3 regions of the Paenibacillus salivarius genome follow, and region 1 is predicted to be linked to each of the others. Evidence: riboswitches for the same ligand, from Rfam matches in the RefSeq annotation. Region 1 holds a riboswitch; each other region holds the start of a gene.
The links. Region 1 has a riboswitch for cyclic di-AMP ahead of ACSFXJ_RS20890 (TrkH family potassium uptake protein). Riboswitches for the same ligand answer to the same signal wherever they lie in the genome.
Positions count from the first base shown of each region.

Region 1 (10,234 bases):
GGCCAGGAGGCTTATATTTACGCGATGGAACAGCGGCAGCGGCACCAAAATTTTCTGCAATCCGTCTCCCGCTTCAAGGCCTCGGAACGCAGCGTCGTGACCTTGGGGGCCAGTCTGACTACGATCCAAACGACCCTGCCGCCGCTCGTGGCCGCGCTGATGAACAAATTTCCGGACATCGAGCTAAAGCTCGTCACCGGGAAAACCCATGAGATCGTCAGCCATGTCCGTGACCGGAAAGTCGACGTGGGCGTCATCGCCTCCTCGATCAGCGAAGCGGGGCTCCGGTGCATCCCCTTGTTCCAGGATCATTTGGAGCTCATCGTCCCCCGCGGCCATGACCTTGCGCTCAAAAACCGTCCCCGGATGGAGGATTTGAACGGCCGCTCCATGATCGTTTTTTCCAAAGGGACCTGGTACCGCAAACTGATCGACGACCTGTTCGGGCGCTACGGCATCATTCCCGACATCCGCATGGAGATCGATTCGTTCGAAGCGATCGTCCGCCTGCTGCCCACCTGCAAGGCCGCGGCTTTGCTGCCCAAATCTTATTTGCGCAAGCCGCTGCTGCGCGACAATGAGCTTGTTTCCGTTCCCATGAAGGAGCTGGAGCAGACGCGCCGGGAAACTTGTCTCGTGTATGCCGACCGTTCGGATCTGAATAGCGAGACCCGGGAATGGTTTACGGAAATCAGGGAAATCCTGGCGGAGACGCTGTCGCAATAAGGCGAATCGCTTCCCTGTTGCGGGGACCCGGCGTGGTGGGGGAGAGCGATGGGGAGCAGAGCGATGGCGCATGTACTACCAACGGGGTACCCATTGGCATTGCCCCCATTTCCGGACCTCATTTGCCGGTTTCTCATTTGACGGTCCTGGCGATCGATTTGGTGATTTCTAGTCCTACGATTTCAGCACCTGTTTCAGGGCATGTTTTTGGACTATTTCATGGCCTTAGAATTTCCGTTCCTGTTTCTGATTCTACGAACGATTTCCGATTCAAGGACTCCCTGTTCGGCGATTCCGATTCTCGTTTCCGAACCCTACGACACCAGACCCTAACGGAAGTCAGCGACCTTATTTCCACAATTTCGGCGATATCCCAACTCTTACGGAACTCAGAGCCGTTATTTGCTTATTATCCGGCAATTTTTCGCAAAATGAGGGCAATAACGTCGCTGAGTTCCGTTAATTCTCATAAACTCTAATTTTTCGCCGAATAACGGCTCTCAGTTCCGTAAGCCTCCCCTACCTTGTCCTAACCCCGTTATGCTTCTGTCTTGCTTCTGTCTTGCTTCTGTCTTGCTTCTGTCTTGCTTCTGTCTTGCTTCTGTCTTGCTTCTGTCTTGCTTCTGTCTTACCCCTGTTCTGACTTACTCTGTCCTGCCTCTACCCTTCTCTACCCTGCTTTGCCCCTGTTTTGCCTTTGTCCTCTCTGTGCTACCCTGTCCTCTCCTGCCCCTGCCTTGCCCCTGTTTTACCTTTGTCCTCCCCTGTGCCACCCTGTCCTCTCCTGCCCCTGCCTTGCCCCTGTTTTACCTTTGTCCTCCCCTGTGCCACCCTGTCCTCTCCTGCCCCTGCCTTGCCCCTGTTTTACCTTTGTCCTCCCCTGTGCCACCCTGTCCTCTCCTGCCCGTATTTTGCCCCTAATTACTCCTACCCTGCTCCCCCTGCTTTCCTCCTGCTTTCCCCCTGTTTTGCCCCCTAATTACTCCTGCTCTGCTCCTCCTACCCTGCTCCTGTCTTGCCCCTATGCTGCCCCGCTCCTGTTACGCTTACTTTGCCCTCCCCTGTTTTGCTCCTGCCCTACTCTTTTTCTGCCTCTGTCCTGTCTCGCCCCTTCCTATCCACCCAAGTTCCGTATGCTATGTCCAACATTCAACTGATATGTACGAAACCGCAAGTTTCCGCCTGCCACCACTAAATGTTGCTTCTCCACCAAACCATGCAGCACGTTTCGAGCATAACGATCGGTTACCCGAAGATGGCCCGCGAGCTCGGTTGGCGTAAATGGCCTCAAAAGTCTCCGCGCATATCTTACCGCTTCCGCCTCCATAAAATTCAACCGGGCATTCACGTCGAACGAAAGACATTTCCCTATGAACGATAAAACCAACTGCTTGCAGAACTCCGGTTCTTCCTGAATCGATAAATACGCAACCGGCAAGTAGATCCAATCGTCGAGCGACAACAAACTTTGTCTGCGGCACAAGTCCTTGAAGCGTTTAGTGTCCAAATCTCTGGCATGCGACCGATAATCCTGAATTTCGATATCTCCCCTGGCATCCCCCGGCAAAAAGGCCAGATCGAGATAGCGGAATCCGTTATTGAAATCGCGCACCTCCCATTCCGGATACAAATGATCGAAGTTACGAACAACGGGATACCAGATCGAACGCAAAAACTCCACAGTTCCATGGCTGAGTCCCTTTTGTAACAGTTCCCTTCTTCGATGGTTTTTTTCCTGTTCAATTTGCTTTTGGATCCACATCTCATATTCTTTATTAAACATGAAACCCACTCCTTCTCTAAAAATAAAAAAGCCGCTTCGATACATTTAAGTATCAAAGCGGCATGTGCTTCATGACCGTTTGCTTGAGTATAGCATTGTGATTTGCCCCGGATCAAGCGAGAATTCGGAGTTTAGCCGGAATATCGTCCGGTCCCCTGATCCCGATTTTGAATATAACGGAACTGAGAGACCTTATTTTGAAAAAAAGGGGCAATATACGCATCCTAACGGAACTCACTGCCTCTATTCGCCTATACAGACGTCAATTTTCCGCTATTCATAGTCAATAGCGTCGCTGAGTTCCGTTAGCATTCAAAAACGCCCTTTTTTCGGCGAATAAGGTCTCACAGTTCCGTAAGCGGCGGTATATATCTCAATACTGCAGGAGCGGGCCATGGCACATCTCTCAACACCTCGGGAGCGGACCACGGCACATCTCGCAACACCGCGGGAGCGGGCCATGGCACATCTCTCAACACCGCGGGAGCGGGCCATGGCACATCTCTCAACACCGCGGGAGCGGGCCATGGCACATCTCTCAACACCACTGAAGCGGGCATAGAAGCGGACCATGGCACCTGCCACACTCCGCGGAAAAGCCATCCCCGCCTCCAATCCTCAACCGCCCTCCACGCTCTCCACTTCCAGGCCGAGCTTCCGCGCCACCCATGCGGTGGTGCTCGCCTGGATGACGATCGTCAGCACGATCGCCATAAACGTGATCGCGGAGATGATCTCCGCATGGGCGATGCCCATCCCGACGATCATGCCGGATAGCGCGGCCGGAATGACGCCGGTTTCGCGGACCCAGCACATAAAAAGCAGCTCGCGCCAGCTCCACTTGACTTTGCGGTCCGGCAAAGCGCATAACAGCACGGTCAGCGGACGCGCGACGAACATCAGCAGGAGTACGGCGCCCAAACTTTGCCAGAGGTAGTGCCCGAGCGTGCCGAAATTCACCTGGCTGCCCAGCAGGACGAAGATCAGCATCCGCATGATGACCGTCGTATTTTCCGCAAACGATCCGACTTCGAGTTGCTTTTCTTCCATAGAAAGGTTGAACGCTTCCGCATTGCCCCAGATCACCCCGGCCACAAAAGTCGCCATAAATCCGCTGACATGCGCCAGATCGGCGATCAAATAGCTGGACAATGCGCAGACGAGCATAACGATCGTAGTATACTCCCGGAAAATGCCGTGCCGCGCATGCCCTGCCAAATAGGTGAGAACGCCCGAGATGAGCAGGCCGATCAAAATCCCGCCGACCGCGGTTTTCAGGAAATCCCAGGTCATGACGGCGAAATTCAGCTCCCCGCCGCCGGCAACCGCCGCCAACAAAGCAAAGGTAAGAATAGAGCCCGTCGCATCGTTGAACGCCGATTCGCTTTCGACCGTTTCCCGGACGCGTTCCTTGATTTTTACCTGCTTGAACACCGGTATGATCGACGCCGGGTCGGTCGAGGCAATGACTGCTGCCGCCAGGAATGCAAACACCCAGTCGACGCCGAACAGATAGTGAACGCCGATGCCAACCGCCAGCACCGATATGATGACGCCGGGAACGCTGAGCAGGGAGAGCGTGATCCATACTTTTTTCAGTCCGCCGAGCTTCAAATTTCTCCCGCCGTCAAACAAGATCAATGCGGATCCCACAGTCAAAATAAGCTGATTGATCAAAGACCCGCTCGATTCATGAATCAGCTTCAGCCCCGGGCCGAGCAGCATCCCCACCGCGATAAACACGGCGACGTCAGGCAGCTTCAGCCAGGAGGCCAACTTCCCCGAGACCATACCTATACTGATCACAAATAAAACGAGAATAAGAAAATGCCGAATCGCTTCCGTTGCGGCCGATTCCATGTCCGTCACACTCCACTGCGGGATCGCACTGCCCAATAGATCAATATTCAAAAAAATAATAATAGCCTGAACTACTCATTAACGATAGCTTCGAATTCCTCGATATTTTTCTTGGCGCCGATAATGACCATGATATCGCCAAGCTCCAAATGATCCATCGCCGTTGGCGCAATAATGACGCCGTTCTCCCGGTGAATCGCCACGATGCTGCAGCCGAAACGCGTACGGGGATTGAGTTCGCCCACATTTTTTCCGTTCAGGCAAGCCGGCACGTTCATTTCCACGATGCTGTATTCCTTGGAAAGTTCGATGTAATCCAGCAGATTCGGTGTTACGAGCTGATGGGCCACGCGGATTCCCATATCCCTTTCCGGGAAAATCACCCGGTCAACGCCAAGCTTCTCCAAGGCCCGCCCGTGCAGGACCGAGATCGCCTTGGCCACGACCGTCTTGATGCCTAGATCCTTAAGCAGGATGGCGCTAAGGATGCTCATCTGGATATCGTCCCCGATCGCGACGATCCCGCAGTCAAAATTTCGCACGCCCAGCGATTTCAAAACCTCTTCATCGGTCGCATCGGCCACGACGGCATGCGTCAGCCGGTCTTCCCATTCATCGACCACTTCCTCGTCGCGGTCAATTCCCAGAACCTCGTATCCGAGGTCCATCAGCTCAAGCGCCAGACTGGAACCGAAGCGCCCAAGCCCGATCACTACAAACTGCTGTGTTTTCATCTCATTTTCCCCTTATCCTATAATCATTTTGCCTTCGGGATGTTTATATAATTCTTTACCCTTCTTCGGCCCAAGCGCATAGGCCAGCGTCAGAGGGCCAAGCCGTCCGGCAAACATGGTGAAGCTGATAATGATTTTGCCTATAACCGTCAGCTTTCCGGTCAAACCCATCGTGAGTCCCACGGTACCGAAAGCGGAGGTCGTTTCAAATAATATGCTCAGGAAATTTGCATCCTCCGTGGTGGACAATATCATTGCCACCGCAATGACGAGAAACAAGGCAAGCATCGTAATCGTTACCGCCTTGAAGATCCGTTCCTGCACGAGCCGGTACCGGAAAAGCACGAGATCCGACCGCCCCCGAATCATGGAGATTACCGCCCCGATCAGAATCGTAAAGGTCGTCGTCTTGATCCCGCCCCCGGTGGAGCTCGGCGATGCCCCGATAAACATCAGGATGATCATGAAGAACTGGGTCGCTTGTCGGAGAGTGCCGATATCCAGCGTGTTGGCCCCTGCCGTCCGCGGCGTGACCGACTGAAAGAACGAGCTCCATATTTTACCGCTCCAATTCAGCGGCTCCAAGGATTTCGGATTCGTAAACTCAAATACAAAAACCACGACCGCGCCGATCAAAATCAAAGCCGACGTCATCGAAAGCACCACTTTGGAATGCAGCGACAGCTTGCGGCGTTTGCGGAACTCGATCAAATCGGACAGAACGATAAAGCCGATCCCCCCCGATACGATCAGGAACATCGCCACGAAGTTTACGATCGGATCATCGACATAGCCGGTGAGGCTGCGATACTCGCCAAACAAGTCGAAGCCGGCATTATTGAACATCGAGACCCCGTGAAAAATCCCGAAATACACGGCGCGCCCCAACGGCATGTCAAACGCCCAGCGGATGGCGAACAGCAAAGCGGCGCAGCTTTCGATCACCAAGGAATAGATCAGCACCTTTTTGATCAGCCGAACGATCCCTTCCATCGAGCTCTGGTTCATCGCCTCCTGCAGGATCAGCCGGTCCTTCAGCGAAATTTTGCGTTTGAACACAAGCGCGAACAGGGTGGCCATCGTCATGAAGCCGAGACCGCCAACCTGGATAAGCAGCATGATGACGATCTGGCCGAAGACGGAAAAATAGGTTCCCGTATCGACCACAACGAGTCCCGTAACGCATGTCGCCGACGTCGCCGTAAAAAAGGCGTCGATAAACGGAAGCGTCTCGCCGGTCGTGCTTGAAATCGGCAGCATCAGGAGTAGCGACCCCACCAGAATGATTGCCGCAAAGCCCAGTACGAGGATTTGTGGCGGCGAAAATTTGAGCCATTTCGATAACAATACGTTTCACCTCACACTAAAATGGGCCAAAAAAGAACAAAGAAAAAAAGCACTGGAAATCCAATGCTTTTGATTGGTCCCTGCTGCAAAGGCCTACGAGGTTAGCTGACGGATTCGGGCTTGCGCGGCCTGCCCTATTCGTTTGTTCACCAGGCACCTGACCCGTGAAACAAACGAAATTCACCCCTAAAAATCGGTTCCCCCGTTTTCTTTGGAAATTCGGCCATCCTATTTAGTTTCAATTGTTTTCATTTCATTTTCGTCAAATGGATTATAAGCTTTATTCCGCTCCGCCACAAAGGTTTATTAGGTTGAAAAAACCCCATAATAACTTAAATGCGCTGAATCCTGCCGCAAGGTATTCCGTTATCAGAGCCATGCTTGTTTTTGCCGTAGTTATTTCGACTTTTCACGGAAAACCTCTGTTCCCTAGCGAAGTATCCCGCCCTGTGTTATCTTTACTTTGACAAAAGCGTCCAGAAATCATACTGATTCAAAAAAACAAATAAAGGAGTTTTTGCATGCAATCCGAACCAAAACCGCAAGCATGGAGGATGAAAACCGGAACATTATGGGTACTTGCCGCCATCAGCGTAGTGGTATTTATCCTTTGTCAGATCGTCCCTAATTCCGACTCGGAATCTCAGCAGCTTGAGCAATCGACCCAGGTGATAACTACCGATCAAGCCGCCGAGCACGCCCGTCAATTTGCCAAAAATACGCTGGGATTTTCAGGCGCTCTTGAAGATCCGTTGATCACTTACGAGTCCCGGTCCGATCTTTACGGTTATTTGACCCGCGAGGATCTGATGGGGGATTATTTAAAAAAATTCGATAAACAATTTCCTACGGATGTGTTCCAAGTCCGTTTTGATCAGCCGGGGAACGGGCTGGGGGCGCTGACGGTCGATGTACATATGAAATCCGGGGCCGTCGTCGGCTTCGAGGAAAAACAGACAACCGGAAACAGCCTTATCGACCTTCTGGAAGATACGAAAAACGGTACCGGCGCCTTGGAGCCCGCGGAAAGCATGATGAGCTGGGAGGAAAAGATGGATGCGGCGCAACCGTACTTAAAGGCACTCGGTTTTCAAGACGATGTTCAATTTATGGTCGACGAATCGCCGGAGGGGATTTACCTGACGATTACCGATTATGAAATCGGAAAATCTCAGGCGGAGGTTCTGGTCAGCTTTTACGGCGATCGGGTTTCCGGGATCGAGAGCACATTTACGGTTCCGCAAGAATATACCGACTATGTAGACAAACAGACGACCATCGCCAGCTGGCTCACTTATCTGGGCTACGGGTTGCTGACCTTCGTGCTCGGCATTCTTGCCATCGTCTACAGTGCATTGACAAAGGTTCACACGTCGTTCAAACGCGGGATCTTTCTTGCTTCCGTCTATTTCGTCATTTCGATGTTCTTCGCCTTTAATATGCTGCCTTACTTTGAAAAAGAAGGAATCGACCTTCCCGTGCTGATTTTCACGTTCATCGTCCAAGGCATTATTACATTAATTATGGCCGCATCGGTCTATTTCTCTCTGGTCGGCGGAGACGGACTGTGGCGCAAGCAGGGGATCGCATTATGGGCACGCGCCAAAGAGCCGGGCTACGGACGCCATGTTCTGGCTTCGATGGCGGACGGATACGCTTGGGCGCTCATCCTGTTGGGCGTGCAGTCGGTCATTTACCTCGTGCTTGATAACACCATTCAGAGCTGGTCGACCACGGATGCTTCCCAATCGCCGTATAATATGCTTTATCCGCTGTTATTCCCGTTAGCGGCTTGGATGGCCGGGATCGGGGAAGAAGCCGTATACCGGCTGTTCGGCATTCCGATGCTGAAAAAAATGTTCCGGAGTACGTTCGTAGCCTGCGTTATCACGACGTTGATCTGGGCGCTCGGACATACGCTGTACCCGATCTATCCGTTTTACACCCGTCCGGTCGAACTATTGTTCATCGGCCTATTGTTCAGCTACATTTTCCTAAGATACGGCTTTATGGCCGCGATGTTCTCCCACGTCATCTTTGACAGCATTCTGATGTCGCTAAGCTTGATGTTTATGGGCGGAACGGTGAATATTGCCGCAGGGGTGTTCTATATCGTGCTGCCTGCCATCGTTGCCTATGTCATTTACCTGTTTAATCCTCCGGGCAAGGAACGGCCGCCGCTGCAAAGAACGCAAAAAGAGGAGCCGTTGTTCACGACTCCTCATCCTGAAGGGCATCTATAATTTGTTTGGCGAGCTTATCGCCGATGGAAAGAGGCCGGAAGTCTTCGACGGAGGCCTCTTTTATTTTTTTCAGCGATCCGAAATGCTTGAGCAGCGCCTTGCGGCGTTTCTCGCCGATGCCCGGGATCGCGTCCAGACGCGAAGCCACCATCGATTTGCCCCGCTGTTCCCGGTGGAACGAAATCGCAAACCGGTGCACCTCGTCCTGGATGCGCTGAAGCAGGTAGAACTCTTGGCTGTCCCGCGCCAGGCGCACCGGTTCCGGCGGATCGCCCACCATCAGCTGCGCCGTGCGGTGCTTGGCGTCCTTGACGAGCCCGCCGACCGGAATATAGAGGCCGAGCTCGTTTTCAAGCACGTCGATCGCCGCGGAAATTTGGCCCTTGCCGCCGTCGACGATAATCAGGTCCGGCTTCGGAAGGTCCTCCTTCAGCACGCGTTCGTATCTGCGGCGGATGACTTCCCGCATCGTTTCGTAATCGTCCGGACCCTCGACGGTCCGGACTTTGTATTTCCGGTACTCCTTCTTGGCCGGTTTCCCGTCGATAAACACGACCATCGCGGACACGGGATTCGCACCCTGAATGTTGGAGTTATCGAACGCTTCGATCCGCGAAACGGCCGGAAGCCCGATCGCCCGCCCCAAATTTTCGGCGGCCCCGCGCGTCCGCTCCTCATCCCGCTCGATAAGGCGGAACTTCTCTTCCAAAGCGACCTTTGCATTGTCTTCCGCCATTTTGATCATCTGTTTCTTCAACCCGCGTTGCGGCACGAGCGTTTTCACGCCGAGCCATTCGCTCAGCGCGGCCGCTCCGCTTGCCGGGTCCAGCGTTTCGCTTTTTTCGCCGGCTTCGGATTCCAAATGAGCGTCGGATCTTTGATCGGTCTCCGCCGGCTCAGTTTGTGCCCCGTCCTTTTCGGGAAGCAAAATCTCTTTCGGGAGCGCAGGGTTATCGCTGTAATACTGGGTCACATAAGACAAGAAATCGCTGTAGGCATCGCCGTAAAACGGAAACACCGATGCATGCCGCTCGATCATTTTCCCTTGCCGCATGTACAGAATTTGAACGCACATCCAGCCCTTGTCCACGGCGAAACCGAAGACGTCGCGGTCCTTGGCGTCCGAGATCGTAATCTTCTGCTTCTCCATAATCGCATCGATATTGATGATCTGATCCCGAAGTTCCTTGGCCCGCTCAAAATAAAGCTCCTCGGCGGCTTCCTCCATTTTGCGCTGCAGCTCTTTTTTGATTTCTTCATGCCCCCCGTTCAGAAACGAGGATATTTCCTGGGTAATCCGGTCGTATTCGGACTGTTCGACCTCTTTCTCGCACGGCGCAAGGCACTGGCCGATATGGTAATAAAGGCAAACCTCCTTCGGCATGACATTGCATTTGCGCAGCGGATACATCCGGTCAAGGAGCTTCTTGGTCTGTTGGGCCGCATAGGCGTTCGGATAAGGGCCGAAATATTTCGCCTTGTCCTTCAGCAGACGACGCGTCACTTCCAAACGCGGATGCGGCTCGTTCGTAATTTTTATA
Region 1 covers NZ_CP195592.1:4,513,380-4,523,613, forward strand. Annotated here, with positions in the region: gene ACSFXJ_RS20870 (LysR family transcriptional regulator) at 1-726, shown strand, start outside; gene ACSFXJ_RS20875 (transcriptional regulator) at 1,841-2,509, opposite strand; gene ACSFXJ_RS20880 (cation:proton antiporter) at 3,128-4,369, opposite strand; gene ACSFXJ_RS20885 (potassium channel family protein) at 4,441-5,103, opposite strand; gene ACSFXJ_RS20890 (TrkH family potassium uptake protein) at 5,116-6,450, opposite strand; cyclic di-AMP (ydaO/yuaA leader) riboswitch at 6,525-6,685, opposite strand; gene ACSFXJ_RS20895 (CPBP family intramembrane glutamic endopeptidase) at 6,972-8,693, shown strand; gene uvrC (excinuclease ABC subunit UvrC) at 8,662-10,234, opposite strand, start outside.

Region 2 (10,234 bases), 1.2 Mb from region 1:
ACGGCCGGGCAGGTCCCGAGCCATTAAAAAAAACGGTACATTCGCTTACGCGACTGTACCGTTTTCGCTTTGTGCCACATTAAGATTTAAGATTCAAGCGCCGCCTTCAATTCATCCGAAGAACGGTCCCACCATTCCTGATTCGTGTCGATGAGCAGCTTTTTCAGCGCATTCTTTTGTTCCGCCGACAGGCCCTCCAAAATGATCCGCCGCTTCAATGCGTAGTCCATTTTGTTGACGTGGTCGGCAAGAATTTTCCATCCCCGCCGTGCTTCGGTATCGATCCACATTTCGCATGCGGTCATTCCGCCGTAAAATTGCCCCTCCGGAGAGCGGTCCACCGCCACCCAAACGATCCATACCTGGCGTCCGTTAGGGACGTCTTCCCGGTTCACGGAAAATTTGATGCCCTTCTCTACCTTGCTTTTTGCATGCATGGCGCCGATATCGATATAAGCTTCATCTCCGTCGATAATGACCGGTGACATGCTGTTCAGGTCGATCGAACCGGCCCCGAAGCCTTTGTGCTTGCTCTTGTCGTCGTTGCTGATAATATTGAGGGCAAAAATCTTTTTACCCGTGGCTTGTGAATTGGACTGATTATTGTTGTTCTCCATGGTTCCCTCCCGCCGGAAGTTTCTTTATTCAATTTTAGCTAATAATCTCCCAAAAGCAAACATATACATGCTGTAGATGCTTGTCAACGGGAGGTATCCATTGTATGACCCGACGTATTTACTTTTTCGGCATTGCCCTTCTTGCCCTGTGCCTCATCGCCGGCACCGTATTTTACACCCTGAGCACGAATCCTTCAAGCCAGGCCTCCTTTGCTCCGAATAAGGTCAAGCCCAAGGAAGTCGCCCTGAACGAACCGGCTCTTCCCCAGGCCGAAAGCATCCAGCAGCCGACAGCGGAAATTCTCAGCAACCGGGTCAGCGAGTATCACATCCAGGTCAAGTTAAATGAGAACGAGGGGACGCTGACCGCCACGGAAACCCTGACCTGGACTCATCCCGGAAAAAAGGCCGTCAATGAGTTATATCTGCATCTATACCCCAACGCCTTCGCTTCGGCGAACACGACGTTCATGAAAGAATCCGGCGGCAAGCTTAGAAACGACGCGATGCCAAAGGACGGATGGGGGTCCATGGAATTGACGGAGATCCGGACAACGGACGGTATATCCTTGCTTCACCGCCTGCAGTACGTCCAACCGGATGACGGGAACTCCCATGACCGGACTTTGGCCAAGGTCCGCTTGCCGGTCACCGTCGGCGGCGGAGAAAGCGTCACGCTGAAGATCAAGTTTACGGTAAAACTGCCGAAAATATTCGCCCGCATGGGTACTGCCGGAGACTTTGTGATGGCCGGACAATGGTTCCCGAAAGTGAGCGTATATGAACCCGTCGGGACGCGGGGCCGGAAAACGGAAGGCTGGAACTTGCACCAATATCACGGGAACTCCGAATTTTATTCCGATTTCGGCATTTATAGCGTCAATATCGATGTTCCCGAATCCTATACCGTTGCCGCTACCGGATTCCAGACGAAACCGGCGGCCCGCAAAGACGGGCGGAAAACGGTCCAGTTCTATGCCGACGACGTTCATGACTTTGCATGGTCGGCCTCGCCCGATTTCATTTATGCGGAGGAGCCCTTCTCCTCGACCGAAGTGCCGGGCGTCCGAATCAAGCTTTATCTGGACCCTGCCCATAAAGATTTGAAAGAGCGTTATTTTTATGCCGCCAAGGTGGCCCTTGCCAATTTCAGCAAATGGTACGGCAAATATCCATACTCGACGCTTTCCGTCGTCGTCCCGCCGGGAAACGGGAACGGCGCCGGAGGCATGGAATATCCAACCCTGGTCACATCGTTCGGGGCCACCAGCGAAGCCCCGGGATACGACGAGCTGGAACGGACGGTTATACATGAGATCGGGCATCAGTTCTTTTACGGAATGATCGCCAGCAATGAATTCGAAGAAGCCTGGCTGGATGAAGCCTTTACGTCCTATGCCGAAGACAAGTTAATGGAACAGGAATTCGGCATCGCCTCGAATCTTCCCGTTCAGGCCGCGCTCATCTCTTCGCCGGCTTCCTTGACCCAACCGGCCTGGAAATACGGCTCCGGCGACACGTATGCGAAAAACGCCTATTATCGCGGCAAGCTTGTCCTGATGGATATCGAACGCCAGGTCGGCTCCAAGACCATGAAACGAATTCTATATACCTATAGCCAAAAATACCGCTTCAGGCATCCGACTACTGCCGATTTCCAGCGGGTCGTGGAGCAGGTGTCGGGCCGAAGCTGGAAGTCTTACTTCAATCAGTACGTATATGGCGGCAAAATGACCGATTACTCGGTAGACCGAGTCAGCGTTGCTCAGATAGAAAGCAAAAACGGTGCCGATCCCCTCTATGAATCCACCGTTCAGCTAAGCCGCCAAGGCGGAACGGCAGCGAAAGTGCCGATCCTGTTCCATTTCAAGGATGGGAATACGATTCAAAAAAACTGGAACGGAAACGGGGAGCGGATCCAGATGACCCTGCAGTACAAGGAACCGCTTGACTGGGTTCAGATCGATCCCGATTATACGCTGGTCTTGGAAAACAAGCATATCAACAACTATATCAAGGCCGAAATTGACGAAACGACCGGTACCCGCACGACGCTGGGCGTCGTCAAACTCCTGGAGGCGCTGCTGGGGACCTTGATTTGGTAGATGTCACGAAAAATCATGCTCATAACATTTCTAGGAGGGAAAAGTATGACCTATGTACGGAATGGATGGGGGCTTGTCAGGAGCCAATTTCCCTCTATCATCATCCTGTTTCTTTATCAGCTGCTCTGGGGGCTGTTTCTGTACCGGCTGATTCACTCGGCAGTGATTGCCGTTCTGTCCAGGTACCCGGACCCGCCCCCCACGGAAATGAGCCGGCTGCTTTATCTGATCGAAGGCCAATTCGAATTATCTCATAATCCGGCGGTCCATCGATATGCCTGGCTGTTGCTGGGGATGGTCGTCCTTCGCTTGCTGTTGACGCCCTTGCTCGAGGCCGGAATCCTGTATGGATTCACTCCTCCGGACGCCCGGGGAACCGGGTTGACCTTATTCCGGGGGATGAAGGAATTTTGGAAGCCCGTCTCGCTCTTTTTTCTGCTGGAGCTTGCTCTTCTGGCTCTGCCGGCGGTTTGGATCGTTCCCGAGCTTGTTGCCCTGCTTCCGCGCCTGATCCCCTCCGGCGACAGGCTCGCACCCATGCTGACGCTGATGGGTTACGTTCTCGCTTGGGCGGCCTATGGTTGGATCGTCCGTCAGGTCTTGTTGTTCGCCAAATTCGGATACCTGTTCAAGACCGGCATATGGGCTTCCCTGATTTTATGTATGAGGCATTTGCTGCCCGGTATCGCCATTGCCTTTATTCTCGGCGCTTCCGGGGCCATCTTGTTCCTTTTGTTCGGCACCGTCTCTTGGATTTGGACCGGGTTGATCGCACTTTTGTTACAACAATCCTATCCTTTTATTCGGAGCCTTTTGCAAGTTTGGAATTTATCCTCTCAATACCAGCTTTGGCATACCAAAACGCAAAAAAGTTAAATTTTCTTCACTTTTTCCGATCCCTTGCGCAGCAAGGCCTCCGGGTGTTTTTCGGGGGCCTTTTTGCTCGTTTTTCCTCTTAAACTTGCTAATTAACCATTGCCAAAATATACTTACCTTTGTTACAATAACAACAGCACAATTTAAGTAACAGTTTTGTAATTATTTTTGTTACCATTTACAGACTCAAACTACTAGCCGAATCCCTTTTGGGGAACGGGGGAACCACTTTGGGTGAATTGATCTCGCAACAGAGGGGTCATAGGGGACCTTCAACCGAATCCTTAAGCTAACCTCGTAGGCATTGGAAGGAGCTTTTTCTTGAAGAAACAACTAGCCGTAACAGCTGTAAGTGTTGCATTACTATTTAGCCTCGGAGCTGGCAGCGCTTTCGCGGATTCCAAACTGGATTCCGTCGTGGACAATGCTCTGGGAACGGAATATGTCTCTGGCGGAACGACAACGTCCGGCTTTGACTGCTCCGGCTTCACGATGTACGTGTTCGGAAAGCTCGGCATTAAATTGCCGCACCAATCCGCCGCCCAATACAAAATGGGCACGAAAGTATCCCAGGATGAATTGATTGCCGGAGACCTGGTGTTCTACAACACTTCAGGAAAAGGCGTTTCTCACGTCGGCGTTTACGTCGGTAACGGAAAATTTGCTCATGCTTCTTCCTCTAAAGGCGTCGTCATTAGCAAAATGAGTGAAAAATATTACGTCGAGCGTTACGTTGGCGCTAAACGCATTATGAGTTCCGATAAGTACGAGGAAGTTACGAGCGACATCCAGGATCACGATGCAGTAGAATAATTGTTCCGTCTGGCCCGCAGAGATTCTAGGATGAATCCTGCGGGTCTTTTCATCAACTTGCCATTTGAGGCGAGTTTTGCTAAAATAGTCTGCGTAAATGGTAACAATTTTGTAATTTGTATTGTAATGATCGTCGTCGTTGTTTTGGATGCACACAACTAAGAACAGCCGAATTCCCTGCATCCGGGAAACGGGGGAACCATTTTGGGGTGAATTGATCCGAAAGTCGACTTTTTAAACTTCCTCTTTTAAGGATCATAGGGAACCTTCAACCGAATCCGCAAGCTAACCTCGCAGGCCTTGGAAGGAGTATGACATCTTGAGAAAGACTATCGCCGCAGCAGCTACGAGTTTAGCCATCCTGTTCACCATGGGGACGGGAAACGTACATGCAGAGTCCACTTTGAACAACGTCGTCAAATCCGTATACGGTACCCCTTATAAATACGGCGGGACCACAATCAACGGTTTTGATTGCTCGGGCTTTACAAGATACGTATACAAAAAATTAGGCGTTACTTTGCCTCGCGTATCCTCCGATCAATACAAGAAAGGAATTTCCGTGGCCAAAAGCCAATTAAAGGCCGGAGACCTGGTCTTCTTCAATACCTTGGGTAACGGGAAAGTATCCCACGTCGGTATTTACCTTGGTGACGGAACGTTTGCCCATGCCTCGTCGTCAAAAGGCATTCGGACAGACAAGTTAAGCAACAGTTACTATAAAACCCGGTACGTCGGCGCAAAGCGCATTCTCAGCACAACCTGATTTTCCAAATATGCTTCCGAAATATAAATGCATTGCGTAACCGCGAGCGATTCTTGCCGGAATCGTCCGCGGTCTTTTTCTTGGTTGCTACTCATATAACGAAGGACCAGAGTAAAAGGTTTCTTCTTTAAAGCCTGTCAGGCAATTTTTTTTGTTTCCGTTCCGTCCTCTTCACTCCCGTCTCCAATCCCCGTTATATCCAAGATTTACCCTTTTCGCGAAAGGCTAAACAGGAAAATTCAATCTTCCGCGCGAAAACCTTTACAACCCGAAAAAATCCCGTTAGAGTGAGTGTAAAAAGAACATGAACCCTGCAATCGCGATTGCATCCCTATCGTTGAAGGAGGCGCTAATAATGGAAAATTCGATTACACCATTCCGAATCGTACCTATGGAAGAAAGCCATGGCGCGGATATTTGCACGTGGCGTTACGATTCTCCCTACGATATTTACAGCTGGCTCCCTTGGGAACAAATGAAGGCGCTTGACGTGGAATTCGGCAACCCCGCCCTGAGAGCCCAGCAGTACGTCTCTTTACTCGATCAGCAAGGCGAGTTGGCCGGCTTCGCCCAGTACTTTCCGATGGAAGGCGTAACCCGTCTGGGGATCGGGATGAGGCCTGATTTATGCGGCCGGGGGCTGGGTAAAAGTTTTGTGCTTACCATTGTGGAGGAAGCGGCCAGACGCAAACCGCGCGACGTGATCGACCTGGAGGTATTGACCTGGAACACCCGGGCCATCCGGGCATATCAAAAATCGGGCTTTGTCATTACCGATCTTTACGAAAAAATGACGCCCGGCGGCATATCCAAACCTTATTACTGCATGGTGTTCAAAGGAGCTCCGACAGAGTAATAAAACACTTGTCTGTGATGTACAGCACATGAACTTTATGTTTTCTTCATATACTAACGGTAAATCGTTACTTTTTTTGACACAAAAGCTATGATCGTCAGGCATGTTCCGCTATAATGGAAGGGGTAGCTTACATAGGAGGGACGATGGAAATGCAGAAGTGGATCATGAGCGGACTTTTGGTCGTGGCGTGCGCCTTCGCAGCTGTGTTAATGTTTACATTGCCCGGCAGGGAGCAGGTGGCCCAGGAAGAGAAACCGCAAATGCCTGAAATCACATTAAATGCCGAACAGGCCGAGGCTACGGTCAAAGCAAATTGCATTACTTGTCACGGGGATCAATTGCAAGGCGGCGCCGGTCCGGCTCTGAATAAAGTCGGCTCCGAACTATCGGCGGATCAGTTGTACGGCATTATCACCAAAGGGAAAGGCGGCGGCATGATGCCTTCTTTCAAGGATAAATTGAAGGAAGACGAAATCGCCAACGTCGCCATGTGGCTTTCAGAAAAGAAATAAAAATTCAACACAAAACGCCCGCCTGGATGCATGTGCATCCTGGCGGGCGTTTTTCCGCAGACGTATGATTAGCCGGCAGAGCGCGCTTTTTCGAACGCTTCATTATACTGCTGGGCTTCCTTTATATCGACGGCCGTTATCCCGCCATCATCCCAAGATGTCAAGCGAAGCGTCACGGTTTTATGGTCAATGGTAATAAAAGGGTGATGGTTAAATGCCTCCGATATGGCAGCCACTTCATCGACAAAAGCAATCCCTTTCATAAAGTTGGAGAAGGTATATTTGCGGGTGATCCACCTGCCCTCCTCAAGTTCCCAACCCTCCAGCTTTTCCAAATGCGCCTCTACTTCTTGCGGTGTAAACGGCATCTTTCTTCCTCCCGTTCTTCAAAACTTCCAGGTCTCACGTATTACCTTCTAACCCCGCGTCCCTATATTGTATTCCTGTCGCGGACAATTATTCGGCTAGGGGGATACAAACTACAATATTCGGGTGAATCAATGCATTCTTATTCCAAAAATAAATTTTACCACGCTTTATCTTCAGAATCCAAATGACTAGACCAGTTTGACGCTCGTCAGTTCTTCTTCTCCAATCAATACGTTGATCCTGTGCGCTTCCCGGTCATAAACGACCACGGCGCTTCCCACCTCGATCACCGGTTCTGTGCCGAGGGCAAAGAACAAGTCCTCCGCCAGCGCTTCAAGCACCTCGCCCCGTTCTTCGGAAGAAAGATTCTCCCATTCGGAAGTTTCCATTTCAAAAAATATGTAGCTATCGGGAATACGGCCTACCGCCGCCGTTAAATCTGCCAAAATAAATTCATAATCCCTGCCGTGCTTTACTCCCACCTGAGAACAGCTCCCTTCATCATTGCCTTGACGGCATGTATTCTTATTATACCGGAAAAAACACCTTAAAAAAAAAGGGGATTCTGTCGATAAAAGAGATAAACCGTTTTTCGGGCAGATTCATTGTCCCAGCAAGGATGCGGGCGACAGAAAAATGGAATCAATTATCTCAAGGACGAGGTGTGCAATGGAAATTTCAACAATTATCGGTCTAATTCTCGGGTTTGTGGCACTTATTGTAGGGATGGTTCTGAAAGGGGCACCTATAGAAAGCCTGGTATCCAACCCCGCTGCCTTTGTTATTATTTTCGTGGGGACGGCGGCAACGCTCTTCGTAGGCTTTCCGCTTTCCGAAATTAAGAAGTTCCCTAAGCTGATCAAAATGACGGTAGTCAAGCCTAAAATGATTACTAAGGGCGAACTGATTTCCATGTTTATGGAATGGGCCACCATAACGCGCCGCGAAGGCTTGCTTGCCCTGGAGGCCAAAGTCGAAGAGATCGAGGACGACTTCCTGCGCGGCGGCATGCGGATGATTATCGACGGTAACGATCAAGAGTTTGTACAAGACGTACTGACCGAAGATATCGCCGCTACCGAAGAACGCCACAAGGCGGGCGCGCAAATTTTCTCCCAGGCGGGGATGTATGCTCCTACCCTCGGGGTACTCGGCGCCGTCGTCGGTTTGATTGCCGCACTGTCCGACATGAGTGATATCGAAAAATTGTCCCACGCTATTTCCGGCGCCTTCATCGCAACGGTGTTCGGTATTTTTACCGGTTATGTGATGTGGCACCCGATCGCAAATAAATTGAAGCGTCTTTCCAAGAAAGAGATGGAAATCCGCCTGATGATGGTGGAGGGCTTGCTTTCGATCCAATCCGGCGTTTCCACGATTGCCATTCAGCAAAAACTGGCCGTATTTTTAACCCCTGCCGAACGAAAAGAATTTTTAGAAAAGGGGGCGAATGAAGGTGAGCAAAAAGCATAAGCACCAGGAACATGAGGAGCACGCGGACGAGAGCTGGCTGCTTCCCTATTCCGACTTGATGACCCTTCTTCTGGCCCTGTTTATAGTTCTGTTCGGCATGAGTACTATAGACGCGCAGAAATTCCAGGAAATGAGCGAGGCATTCAGCAGTGTGCTGACAGGCGGCGTTGGCGTTCTTGATCAGAACGCGATGACCAGCAACACCAAAAACTCCATGAGCGAGAGCGAACTTCCCAAACCGTCTTCCGACGGCATGAGTAAGAAGAACGAGCTGAAGCGTCAGGAGCAACAAAACCTCGAAGCACTCAAGAAACAGCTCGATAATTACATCAAAAACAACGGTCTGACCGATCAGTTGGAAACGAAGCTGAATCAATCCCAACTGATGATCACCATTAGCGACAATGCCTTATTCCCTTCCGGTGAGGCTGAAGTGAAACCGGACGCGAGAATTCTCGCCAAGGCCATTTCGAATATGCTCCAGGAGTTCCCGGATTATGAGATCATCGTCTCCGGACATACCGATAATGTGCCGATTTCGAACCACGAATTTGCGTCCAACTGGGACCTCAGCTCCGTACGGGCGCTTAACTTTATGAAAATCCTGCTGCTGAACGACAAGCTGGATCCCAAAAAGTTCAGTGCCATCGGCTACGGCGAGTATCATCCGGTCGATACGAACGACAACAACGTAGGGCGGGCCAAAAACCGCCGCGTTGAAGTATCCATCATCCGTAAGTACCAGGATGGGGATCAACAAATCGGAATGCCGGCAACGCATTAGCATTTAGCATGACGAAAAGAGGCTGTCCCAAAAGTCATCGTAGATGACTGAGGGACACCCCCTTTCCATTTTGTTAAACAAAAAGAAACCACTCTTTGGTAAAATGGAAGTACCACACCACCACAAACCAAAAGGAGAGGTTTCTTTTGTACATTCAATATACCATGGACCAACTTTGCTTGCCAATGGACTTGGAAGAAGATATTCCAGAAAATCACCTCGTTCGAGTCGTCAATGCAGCTGTTAATCACTTGGACGACAAAATCTTTGCAACAGCTTACCCCGGCGGCGGCCGTAACAGCTATCACCCTAAGATGCTCACCAAAGTCCTTATCTACGCATACACTCAGCGCATTTACTCCTCCCGGCAAATCGCCAAAGCCGTCAGAGAAAATATCATGTTCATGTGGCTCTCTGGTCGTCAACGTCCGGACTTCCGCACCATCAACCGTTTTCGCTCAGAACGCATGAAAGACGTATTGGAACTGGTGTTCACTGAAGTGCTTCAGATGCTTGTAGATGCCAAGTATGTGCAACTGGATCATTACTTCATGGACGGGACCAAGATCGAGGCGAATGCCAATCGGTATACCTTCGTTTGGGGCAAGGCAGTCGTCAAGCACAAGGCGAAGCTGCAAGTAAAAGTACATACGCTATTTGAGACCATCGAACGGGCTGAGCAGCAGGAAGAACAAGAGCAGCAAGGTAGAGACCTGCCAGAGTTGGGAGAGGTCAGTAGCCTGACCAGTCAAAAGCTGGAGCAGATCACTCGGCAACTGGAAGCCAAACTGCAGGAGACACCTAAGGATAAACCGCTCAAGAAGACCGTACGCGCTCTACGTAAAGATCTGCTCCCTCGTTTGCAAAAATACGAACAGCAACAAGAAATCCTCGGCGAGCGCAACAGCTACAGCAAAACCGATCCGGATGCCACATTCATGCGTATGAAAGAAGACCATATGCAGAACGGGCAGCTCAAGCCCGGTTACAATGTACAAATTGGAACAGAGAACCAATTCATCGTTGGCTACAGCCTACATCAACGACCAACCGATACGCG
Region 2 covers NZ_CP195592.1:100,430-110,663, reverse strand. Annotated here, with positions in the region: gene ACSFXJ_RS00540 (YwhD family protein) at 87-617, opposite strand; gene ACSFXJ_RS00535 (M1 family metallopeptidase) at 722-2,722, shown strand; gene ACSFXJ_RS00530 (hypothetical protein) at 2,768-3,598, shown strand; cyclic di-AMP (ydaO/yuaA leader) riboswitch at 3,785-3,917, shown strand; gene ACSFXJ_RS00525 (C40 family peptidase) at 3,920-4,411, shown strand; cyclic di-AMP (ydaO/yuaA leader) riboswitch at 4,568-4,726, shown strand; gene ACSFXJ_RS00520 (C40 family peptidase) at 4,731-5,177, shown strand; gene ACSFXJ_RS00515 (GNAT family N-acetyltransferase) at 5,533-6,033, shown strand; gene ACSFXJ_RS00510 (c-type cytochrome) at 6,186-6,548, shown strand; gene ACSFXJ_RS00505 (4a-hydroxytetrahydrobiopterin dehydratase) at 6,617-6,916, opposite strand; gene ACSFXJ_RS00500 (hypothetical protein) at 7,106-7,399, opposite strand; gene motA (flagellar motor stator protein MotA) at 7,587-8,390, shown strand; gene motB (flagellar motor protein MotB) at 8,374-9,174, shown strand; gene ACSFXJ_RS00485 (IS1182 family transposase) at 9,321-10,234, shown strand, end outside.
Region 2: another riboswitch for cyclic di-AMP. It lies ahead of ACSFXJ_RS00525 (C40 family peptidase); the one in region 1 lies ahead of ACSFXJ_RS20890 (TrkH family potassium uptake protein).

Region 3 (10,234 bases), 1.2 Mb from region 1:
GAGGTATTCAGCTTCTCGATGGATGCCGTTCTGCTGGCCCGGTTTGCCCAGGTCCCCAAGTATGGTAAGATTCTTGATTTATGTACGGGAAATGGGGTTATTCCGCTGCTACTGTCGACACGGACGTCGGGTATGATCGAGGGCATAGAGATTCAACCCCGTTTGGCGGATATGGCCCGGAGAAGTGTGGAGATGAACGGTCTGCAGGAAAGGATCACCATCCGGGAAGGCGATCTGCGCGAATTGGTTAAAGAAACGGGGCATGGCGCTTACGATGCTATTACGGTGAATCCGCCCTATATGCCGCTGACGGGAGGAGACTTGAAAATCAATGCCCATCAGGCAATCGCCCGTCATGAAATCCATTGTACCCTGGAGGATGTGGCCGCGGCTTCCATGAGGCTGGTTCGTCCCGGCGGAAAGGTGTTTCTCGTACATAAACCGCAGCGGTTGGGGGAGATCCTGACGGTATTCCGAGCGTATCGTTTGGAACCGAAGGCGATTCGCTTCGTACATCCCCGTATGGGAGCCGAGGCGAATATGGTACTGGTTGAAGCGCTTCGTGACGGCAAACCGGATGTACGGGTGCTGCCTCCGCTGATTGTATACGATGAGCAAGGACAATACTGCCCCGAAATCATGAATATCTACTACGGACCGAATGAGGTAAGATCATGAGCCTAATTATTCAAAAAAGCTTTGAAGAACGCAAGGAAGGATCACACGGCAAACTGTATCTCGTCGCAACACCTATCGGCAACCTCGAGGATATGACGTACCGGGCGATAAGAACGCTGCGGGAAGCCGATATCATCGCGGCGGAGGACACGAGACAAACCCGTAAATTGCTGAGCCATTTTGAAATAACGCCAGGGAAACTTCTCAGCTATCATGAACATAACAAGGCGGCAAGCGGCCCCGAATTAATTCGCCTTATAATAGAAGGAAAAAATTTGGCCTTGGTTAGCGATGCCGGTCTCCCGGCCATTTCCGATCCTGGGAGCGATCTGGTGAAGCTGGCGCTCGAGGCGGGAATATCGGTGATTCCAATCCCTGGCGCGAATGCGGCCTTGTCCGCGCTCATTGTCTCCGGACTGCCTACGGAGCGTTTTCAATTCGTCGGATTTTTACCGCGTGACAACAAGGAGCGGGACAGCTTGCTCCATTCGCTGCAAGACGAAGAACACACCCTGTTATTGTACGAATCTCCCCATAGGCTGGTTAAAACCTTGGAGGCGCTGCTCGGTGCGCTTGGGGATCGTTCCGTCGTATTGGCCCGCGAATTGACTAAACGTTATGAGGAAATGGCGAGAGGTTTAGTAAGCGAGTGCCTGCAATGGCTTGAGGAGCATCCGCCGCTCGGAGAGTATGTGATTGTGGTTTCCGGGGCTAACCCGGACGAGGTGAAGGAAAAGAAGGATGCCTGGTGGCAGCAGCTATCCATAGAAGATCATGTGAGTCACTATGAGGAGCAAGAGGGGATTTCCCGTAAGGAAGCTATGAAGAAAGCCGCCGCCGACCGGGGGGTATCCAAAAGGGATATTTACAAGAAATTACTAGAGGAGTAAAAAAAAGGGGCCTTCACAGGCCGGGTTCAAGCCTGGAAGGCACCAAGGAGATATGAAAAAGGTTAGAATTAACAGTTTTCAATAAATCTATTATATACTATAAATCTTAATTTGTCACAGGGGTAGGAAGCTCAGTGAGACATTCCTGGCAAATAATTTTGCCTTTGAAGTATGTGACATTCTCGGCGTTGCCGCAGAAGATGCAAGCAGGCTCATATTTCTTCAGCATGATCCGTTCACCGTCGACATAGATTTCAAGGGCATCCTTTTCTCCAATACCGAGCGTACGGCGCAATTCGATCGGAATGACGACCCGACCCAATTCGTCTACCTTTCTTACAATACCTGTTGATTTCATCATAACTGATAATAGCTCCTCTCGCTATAAATTAAAAGTGTCATTATTCGACAAACTTCTATCTTTTATGATAATTATGATACCAACCATTGCCATAACAGTCAACCTATTTATGGTAGAGTTCTTTTAAATTTCTAATTTTAAATATTGATAGGGCTTGCCATAACGGCAAATGATGCTATAATCACCTCTTTTTCAGCGTTCGACATATTGGAAAACCATGATATTACAATGTTCGACACCATTCGACACAAACCAACCGGTTCAGTCACAAATATACAAGAAAGGAGCTTTTGAAAAATGAGAATGCCGCTTTCAGAAGAAAAAGTATTCAAAGATCCGGTGCATAACTACGTTCATGTTCAAGACGAACTGATTTGGTCTCTCATTAATACGCCGGAATTTCAGCGTCTCCGGAGAATCCGCCAATTGGGAACCTCTTATTTGACTTTTCACGGGGCGGAGCACAGCCGATTTTCCCACTCGCTGGGAGTTTATGAGATTACCCGGCGAATTATTTCGCAATTTGAACGGGCAAATTACCCCGATTGGCCAAAAGAAGAAAGAATGGTCGCTCTTTGCGCGGCTTTGCTTCACGATCTGGGGCACGGTCCGTTTTCGCATTCGATCGAGCAGGCATTTCAAATGCATCATGAAGACTGGACCTGCAAAATATTGCTGGGTGACACGGAGGTCGGTACGGTCCTTCGCCAGGTAAGCCCCGACTTTCCCGAAAAGGTGGCCGCCGTCATCCGCAAGGATTACGAGCACCCGATTGTCGTAAACCTTGTTTCCAGTCCGCTCGACGCCGATCGGATGGATTATTTGCTGCGTGACGCCTATTTCACCGGGGTCAATTACGGGACGATCGACATGGACCGAATTTTGAGAATGCTGCGTCCGTTCCAGGGAAGAATTGTCGTAAAGGAATCAGGCATGCATGCGGTGGAAGACTACCTGATGTCCAGGTATCAGATGTACTGGCAGATCTATTTTCACCCGGTAACCCGCAGCTCGGAAATTATTTTGCGGCAAATTTTCCGGCGGGCCAAGGAGCTTTACGCCGAAGGCCATTCATTCGCCTTCCTGCCGGACCCGCTACCGGGCCTATTTCGGGGCAACTTGACGGTCAGGGATTATCAGCTGCTCGACGAGGCGTTGGTGCAGACCGCATTTATGCAATGGCGTAAAGAACCGGATGAATTACTGAGCGATCTGTGCGGCCGGTTTTTAGACAGAAAACTGTATAAATATGTAGAAACGGATGCAATCGACCTGGAAACGATTGACGAGATTCGCCATGCTTTTAAGGCGGCGGGGCTCCATCCGGATTACGATCTGGAAATTGATTTTCCGACCGATCTGCCTTATGATGTGTTTCGTCCGGACGGCGAATCCCGGGACAAGCAGATTCTGCTGCTCGACCGGCAGGAACGGCTTCGGGAAATTTCCGAAGTTTCCGACATCGTGCGCTCGATCAGCGGGCTGCACCGGGGAAGATTTCATTTGTACTTTCCGGATAATAAATTGGCGGCTTTCAAAGACCGTTTACCGAAGGAAATCGCTAAACTATTCGATTTGTCATAGCTAGGGAGGATGCATAATGGAGTTATTCGATACACATACGCATATGGATGCGGCGCAATTTGACGGCGATCGGGAGGAAGCGCTTCAGCGTGCGCTGGATCAAGGGGTAACGCGGATGATCAATATCGGTTTTAACCGTGAGACTATCCCGACTACGATGAAGCTCGCGGAATCTTATGATTTTATATATGCCGCTGTCGGCTGGCATCCGCAGGACGCCATTACAATGAAAGAAGAGGATTTGGACTGGATTGCCGAACTTGCCAAGCATGAGAAAGTTGTCGCGATTGGCGAAATCGGACTTGATTATTATTGGGATACGTCCCCGAAAGACGTGCAACATGAAGTGTTCCGCAAACAAATCCGTCTGGCGCGGGAGCTCAAAATGCCGATTTGCATCCATAACCGCGATGCGCATGAAGACGTAGTACGCATTCTCCGTGAAGAGAAGGCCGATGAAATCGGCGGGGTTATGCACTCTTACTCGGGGAGTTGGGAAATTGCCAAAATGTGTCTGGATTTGGGATTTCATTTGTCGTTTGGCGGACCGATTACGTTTAAAAATGCAAAACAACCGAAAGAGGTCTTGGCGAAGACTCCGCTTGACCGTTTGCTGATCGAAACGGACGCCCCATATTTAACACCTCATCCATTTCGTGGAAAGAGAAACGAGACCGGACATGTCCGGTTGGTTGCCGAAGCCGCGGCTGAATTAAAAGGGATTTCCGTGGAGGAACTGGCAGAAATTACAACCAGGAATGCGCTGGAACGATTTGGAATTCGGTGAAATCGGGAGGAAAACCGATGAAAAAAGGAGCAAACGAGAAAGATTAATGCATTTTAACCAACTGAACCGAGTTTATTACATTTTTTTAACCATTTATTAAAATAAACGTTCTTGATTGATCCTTTACAACCTGCATCGAAACAGGATAGAATCTTTTCAGTAATCATTTTGGAGGATTACATGGTTCCATGAACCAGTCTCGCTGAATCTCCGGCAAACGGAGAACGGGGGAACCAAATGCAGCCGGCAGGCATAATGGCCAATCGGTTTGTGGTTGATTTCTTCTTGGGTCATTGGGGTGAATTCGAGGTCATTGCGCCATGAGCGAATGAACTGAGAAAGGGCGGGTCTCTCGCGTCCTAACCCGACAGCTAACCTCGTAAGCGTACAATGAGAGGGCAAACTCGTGCATCCTATTACATCAGGACGATCCGGAAGCCACGAAAGAGAGCCTCTTACTCTTTCTTTAGGCTTCTTTTGTTTTGAATAAACGTAGTAGGGTCATCATACTGTTGTATACAGGAGGTGACAATGCCGAGAAGACTGGGGCAGGATGCGAAGTACGGGTCACGAAGAACGTATTTCGTAAAAATGAAATGTAGTCACGTCAAATTCAAGCTAAATCGTTCTAGACGGCGGGACTATGAAGGAGGACGGAAGAAATGGGCATTTTCCGCAAATTGGAGACCCATGAATCACGCTCATCCAGCATGTCTTACGCAATGCGGTGGAAACAAGAACATTTACGTCAAGCAGCGGTTGTAGGCTTGTTAGCCATCGCGGTAGTTCTCATCATCCTGATTTGGGTTTACGGGCAAAGCAGCAAGAAAGTTCATCTGGTGGTCGACGGGGAGAGCCAAACGATCGAAACCCGCCAATCGCTGGTCAATGAAGTATTGGACGAACAGTCCATCGTACTGAACCGGGGGGACGAAGTGTCGCGTCCGCTCGACAGTAATCTTGAAGACGGTGACCGGATCGTCATTGAGCGTGCGGTTCCGGTTCAAGTCAGCGTAGACGGTAAGACAACCATCCATTACACGACAGAAGACAGCATTCGGAAGACCATCGAGGAACTCGGGATTACGTTGAACCAGGACGACAAAGTTACTCCTGCGCTGGACAGCAAAGTGAGTGAAAATCTGGACATCAAGATCGTACGAGTGACCAAACAAACGGTACAGTCCAAAGAAAATGTGCCATTTTCCGTGGTAAAGACTTCTGACGAGTCGTTGCTAAAAGGTAAAACCAAAGTGGTTTCCGAAGGCAGCGAGGGTGTTGTCGTGCATAATATCGAAAAAGTTTATGAAGACGGAGTCTTCGTGTCCAAGCGTTGGCTTGGCAAAGAGGTCGAGAAGGAGGCCTCGCCGAAAGTGGTCGCCGTAGGCACGAAGAAACCGACAGCCGTTGCAGCCGCAAGCATTTCCCGTACTGGAGATTCGGTGAATATCAGCGGACTGACGACGAAAGGCGGCGTCTCGTTTAAATATAAAAAAGTACTTAAAAACGTGACCTTAACCGCATACTCCTCGGAGGAAGACGGAATCGGCACGCGTACCGCCTCCGGCACCCGCGTGACGGAAGGCCGGACGATCGCTGTCGACAAAAGCGTCGTTCCTTTGGGATGGTGGGTCTATATTGAGGGCATCGGCTTCCGTAAAGCGGAGGACACCGGCGGTGCCATCAAAGGCAATAAAATAGACGTTTATTACGATTCCCTGAAATCGGCGGAGAACTTCGGCCGTAAGAAAGGGCGGACCGTATATGTCATCGGACCGACCAAACCGGAGCTCAACTAACCGCCGCGTTTACTTTGGGCAGGGAATGATATAATATTAGGATGATGAATAAGACACGGATAAGAAGAGGAGAATTCCTCTTCTTTTTGTTGCGGCTTTAGCCAGTTGAGCTCGCGAAGCGTGCGAAACAAAAAACCACCCGCTATGCGGGTGGAGGGATCAAGGGTTTGACCAACAAGACCATTCCAATAAAATTGAGATGTTCAGGCTCAATAATGAAAGGAATGGTCTTAGATGGCAAACAAGAGCTATAGTCTAGCTCACACGAAGTGGATGTGCAAATACCACATTGTGTTCACCCCGAAGTATAGACGGAAAGAAATTTATAATCAAGTGAGAAAAGACTTGATCGAGATTTTCAAGCGTTTGTGTAAATACAAGGGAGTGGAGATAATAGAGGGCCACATGATGCCGGATCATGTACATATGTTAGTAGCAATTCCCCCAAAAATCTCAGTATCATCATTTATGGGATATCTGAAGGGAAAAAGCTCGTTGATGATATTCGAGAAACACGCGAGCTTAAAGTATAAGTATGGGAATCGGAAATTTTGGGCGGAAGGATATTACGTCAGTACTGTTGGCTTAAATGAGGCCACCGTCGCAAAATATATACGTGAGCAAGAAGCACATGATCAAGCAATTGATAAACTGAGCGTGAAAGAGTATGAAGATCCCTTCAGCAGGAACAGCAGCAAGAAGAAGTAAACCAGTTTAACTGGTAAGTGAAAGTGACAAATAACACTGAGCCTGAACAATTTTATTGTCAGGCTAGCGTCTTTAGGCGCAGTTTGGCAACAGGGGGTTATACCCCAAGAGCAAACCACCCGTTGGACGGGTGGTTATGATTGTAATTATGACTTTAATAAATGTTGGGAAGGTTGAGAAGTGCATGATCAAAGAGGTCATTGTGGTGGAAGGCCGGGACGATACCGTCGCGGTGAAGCGGGCGGTGGAAGCCGACACCATTGAGACCGGCGGTTCGGCGATTAACGAGACGACGCTGCGGAAAATTGAGCTGGCGATGGAGCGGCGCGGGGTGATTATTTTCACGGATCCCGATCATGCCGGGGAGCGGATCCGTAAAATCGTGGCCCAGCGCGTGCCGGGCTGCAAGCACGCTTTCCTGCGTGAGGCCGACGCCACCAAGGGCGACGATATCGGCGTCGAGAATGCGTCGCCAAAGGCGATTCGCGAGGCGCTTTCCCGCGTCCGCAGCGAGGCCGTCCCTGGAGCGGAAGAAGACCTCAGGCAAGTGGAGTGGGAAGACTTGCTGGAAGCCGGACTGATCGTGCACGAGGATGCGGCAGCCCGCCGGCGTTTTATGGGCGAACGGCTCGGAATCGGATATTGCAACGGCAAGCAGTTTTACAAGCGCCTTGGGATTTTCCGGATTAGCCGCGCGGAATTTTGCGACGCACTGGCCCAACTCAAGAATGAAAGGGGCGAATAACTGTGGAAGTAAGAGAAGATGTGTCTACGCCGCGCCGGACGAAGGAAATTATCGAGAGGCACGGTTTTTCGTTTAAAAAGAGCCTTGGCCAAAACTTTCTGATCGACCAGAACATTCTGGCCAAGATCGTCGGAGCGGCCGGGTTGGACAAGTCCAAGGGGGCGCTGGAGATCGGTCCGGGGATCGGCGCATTGACGGAGAAACTGGCCCGGGAAGCGGGGCGCGTAGCCGCCGTCGAAATCGACCAGCGACTGCTGCCGATCCTGGAGGAAGTGTTGGCTCCCCATCCGCATGTAAAAGTCATTCATGGCGATGTCCTGAAGCTTGATCTTCATGCTTTGTTTGCGTCCGAATTCGCGGAATGCAGCTCGGTCAGCGTCGTGGCCAATCTGCCATACTATGTGACGACCCCGATTCTGATGAATCTGCTGGAGGCCGGGTTACCTCTGGAAAATATCGTCGTGATGATTCAAAAAGAGGTCGCCGAACGGATGGCCGCGGCCCCCGGCGGGAAAGACTATGGAAGCTTGAGTATCGCGGTTCAGTACTATAGTGAACCGGAGCTTGTTTGCACTGTACCCCACAGTGTCTTTATTCCGCAACCGAACGTGGAGTCCGCGGTTATTCGCCTGAAGGTACGTAAGACGCCTCCGGTGGACGTCGAGGATGAATCCTTTTTCTTCGAAGTGGTCCAAGCCTCCTTTGCCCAACGGCGAAAAACGATTGCCAACAACCTCAAAACCCGTTTCTTCCCGGGAGAGGGCCGGGAACGGCTGGAATCGTTGCTTGCCGAAGCGGGCATAGCTCCGTCGCGGCGCGCGGAGACGCTGAGCCTGCAGGAATTCGCGGGCCTTAGCAATACGTTTTTTAAAGCCGGTTTAAAAAAGATATAAGCTTTTTGATTTGCCTCGTGATCAAAAGATGACTTTTTGAATTACCTCTCGGAACCAATCCCTGGGTTCGCCCATAGGATGGGTTGAGGTGATTGATTTGACGAATTTGGGTGACTTGGTCGTCCGCAAATCGTACGGTGGGGATGTGACTTTTCGGGTCGAGAACATCGTACGGGAGCAGGCCATCATAAAAGGAACGGAATTTCGTTTGCTGGCGGACGCTCCTTTGACCGACCTGATGAAGGTAAGTCCGAGCGCTACGGGCGAAAAAACGCAGCGGGCGCGGATCAAGGCTACCGAATCGCTGGAACGGCTGCATAAGGACCGGCAAGAGCTGACGGAGCGAAGCCATTCCGTTTTGGGACGGGAGTGGTATACCGCCGGAGAGCCTTCGTTTTTCGAGGTACCGGGAAAGGTGCTCCATTTGGACGGAGACGAGCGGTATTTGAAAAAGAGCCTTAGCCTGTACGAAAAACTGCGCGTCCCGGCACAGGGATATTACGTCACCGAGTCGCAGATGGCCGGCGCGCTATACCGCTTGCTGCCGAGTATTCAGCCCGATGTGGTCGTGATAACCGGCCATGATGGAGTTCTGAAAAATCGGCCGACGGCGGATCTTTATAATTTATCGAGCTATAAAAACTCCAAGCACTTTGTCGAGGCGATTCAGGCCGCACGCAGGTATGAACGCAATTTTGACGCTTTGACCATCGTGGCCGGGGCATGCCAGTCGCATTTTGAGGCGCTGCTCCAGGCGGGGGCCAACTTTGCAAGCTCGCCGGCACGTGTACTCATCCATGCGTTGGATCCGGTATATATCGCCGCCAAGGCCGCTCTGACGCCCATTCGCGAAACGATCCATATTACCGACATACTGAGCCATACCATCAGCGGAACGCAGGGCGTGGGTGGAATCGAGACGCGGGGAAGTTACCGGATTGGACTGCCGAAGCTTGTAGATCTGTCCGCCTTGAAGGTTGTCCCTTCCATGTAATTTCAGAAAAAGGCCGTTTGCCGAAAGTGTCGAAAAAAAATCGTTGACAACCTTTTTTTCATGCTGATATAATTATTTATTTCAACTTGACAAGCGACTCCCTTTCTTGTTATAATGGACAAAGAAGGAAGGTGGTCACAGGCAATGGCTAAAAATGCGCTGAATGAAATAAAACACAGTCTCGAGGCTCACGTTGGACAAAAGATTACACTGCGAGCTAATGGAGGTCGACGTAAGACCGTCGAACGCACCGGTGTATTGGAGGAGACCTATCCTTCGGTCTTTATCGTGAAGCTGGATGAAGATCAGCAAACTTTCAAACGTGTGTCTTACAGTTATGCCGATATTCTCACCGAATCCGTTGAAGTCATGGTTTGTGGCGATAACAATGAAATGCGGTTGTCGTATAATAAACCTTGAATTACATGATGATTGAAGCAACCGGCCCTCGCGCGTCAGCGCAGGGTCGGTTTTTTGTATGTACGCACCCGGTGGACATGATTCCACTGCCGAATGAAGGCACGCGAAAGGGCACATACTACAGACGTTATTTTAATCTATCGCTTCCTAAGGAGGAATGGTACATGTCGCGCAGAAGGCGAAGCATCATGTCCGAAGACTTGAAGGTTGAACTGGCGAAGGATCTCGGATTTTACGATACCGTCCGTGAAGAAGGATGGGGCGGGATTAAGGCCAAGGATGCGGGCAATATGGTGAAAAGAGCAATCGAGCTTGCCGAGCGGGCCGCGTCCAGGAAAGAGCCTTAGTTTGAAGCAAGGTAGATGCGACGGGCTT
Region 3 covers NZ_CP195592.1:24,362-34,595, forward strand. Annotated here, with positions in the region: gene ACSFXJ_RS00115 (tRNA1(Val) (adenine(37)-N6)-methyltransferase) at 1-678, shown strand, start outside; gene rsmI (16S rRNA (cytidine(1402)-2'-O)-methyltransferase) at 675-1,568, shown strand; gene ACSFXJ_RS00125 (AbrB/MazE/SpoVT family DNA-binding domain-containing protein) at 1,675-1,929, opposite strand; gene ACSFXJ_RS00130 (HD domain-containing protein) at 2,227-3,513, shown strand; gene ACSFXJ_RS00135 (TatD family hydrolase) at 3,530-4,300, shown strand; cyclic di-AMP (ydaO/yuaA leader) riboswitch at 4,491-4,702, shown strand; gene ACSFXJ_RS00140 (G5 domain-containing protein) at 4,963-6,099, shown strand; gene tnpA (IS200/IS605 family transposase) at 6,334-6,807, shown strand; gene rnmV (ribonuclease M5) at 6,992-7,552, shown strand; gene rsmA (16S rRNA (adenine(1518)-N(6)/adenine(1519)-N(6))-dimethyltransferase RsmA) at 7,555-8,445, shown strand; gene yabG (sporulation peptidase YabG) at 8,543-9,439, shown strand; gene veg (biofilm formation stimulator Veg) at 9,584-9,859, shown strand; gene ACSFXJ_RS00170 (protein sspF) at 10,024-10,206, shown strand.
Region 3: another riboswitch for cyclic di-AMP. It lies ahead of ACSFXJ_RS00140 (G5 domain-containing protein); the one in region 1 lies ahead of ACSFXJ_RS20890 (TrkH family potassium uptake protein).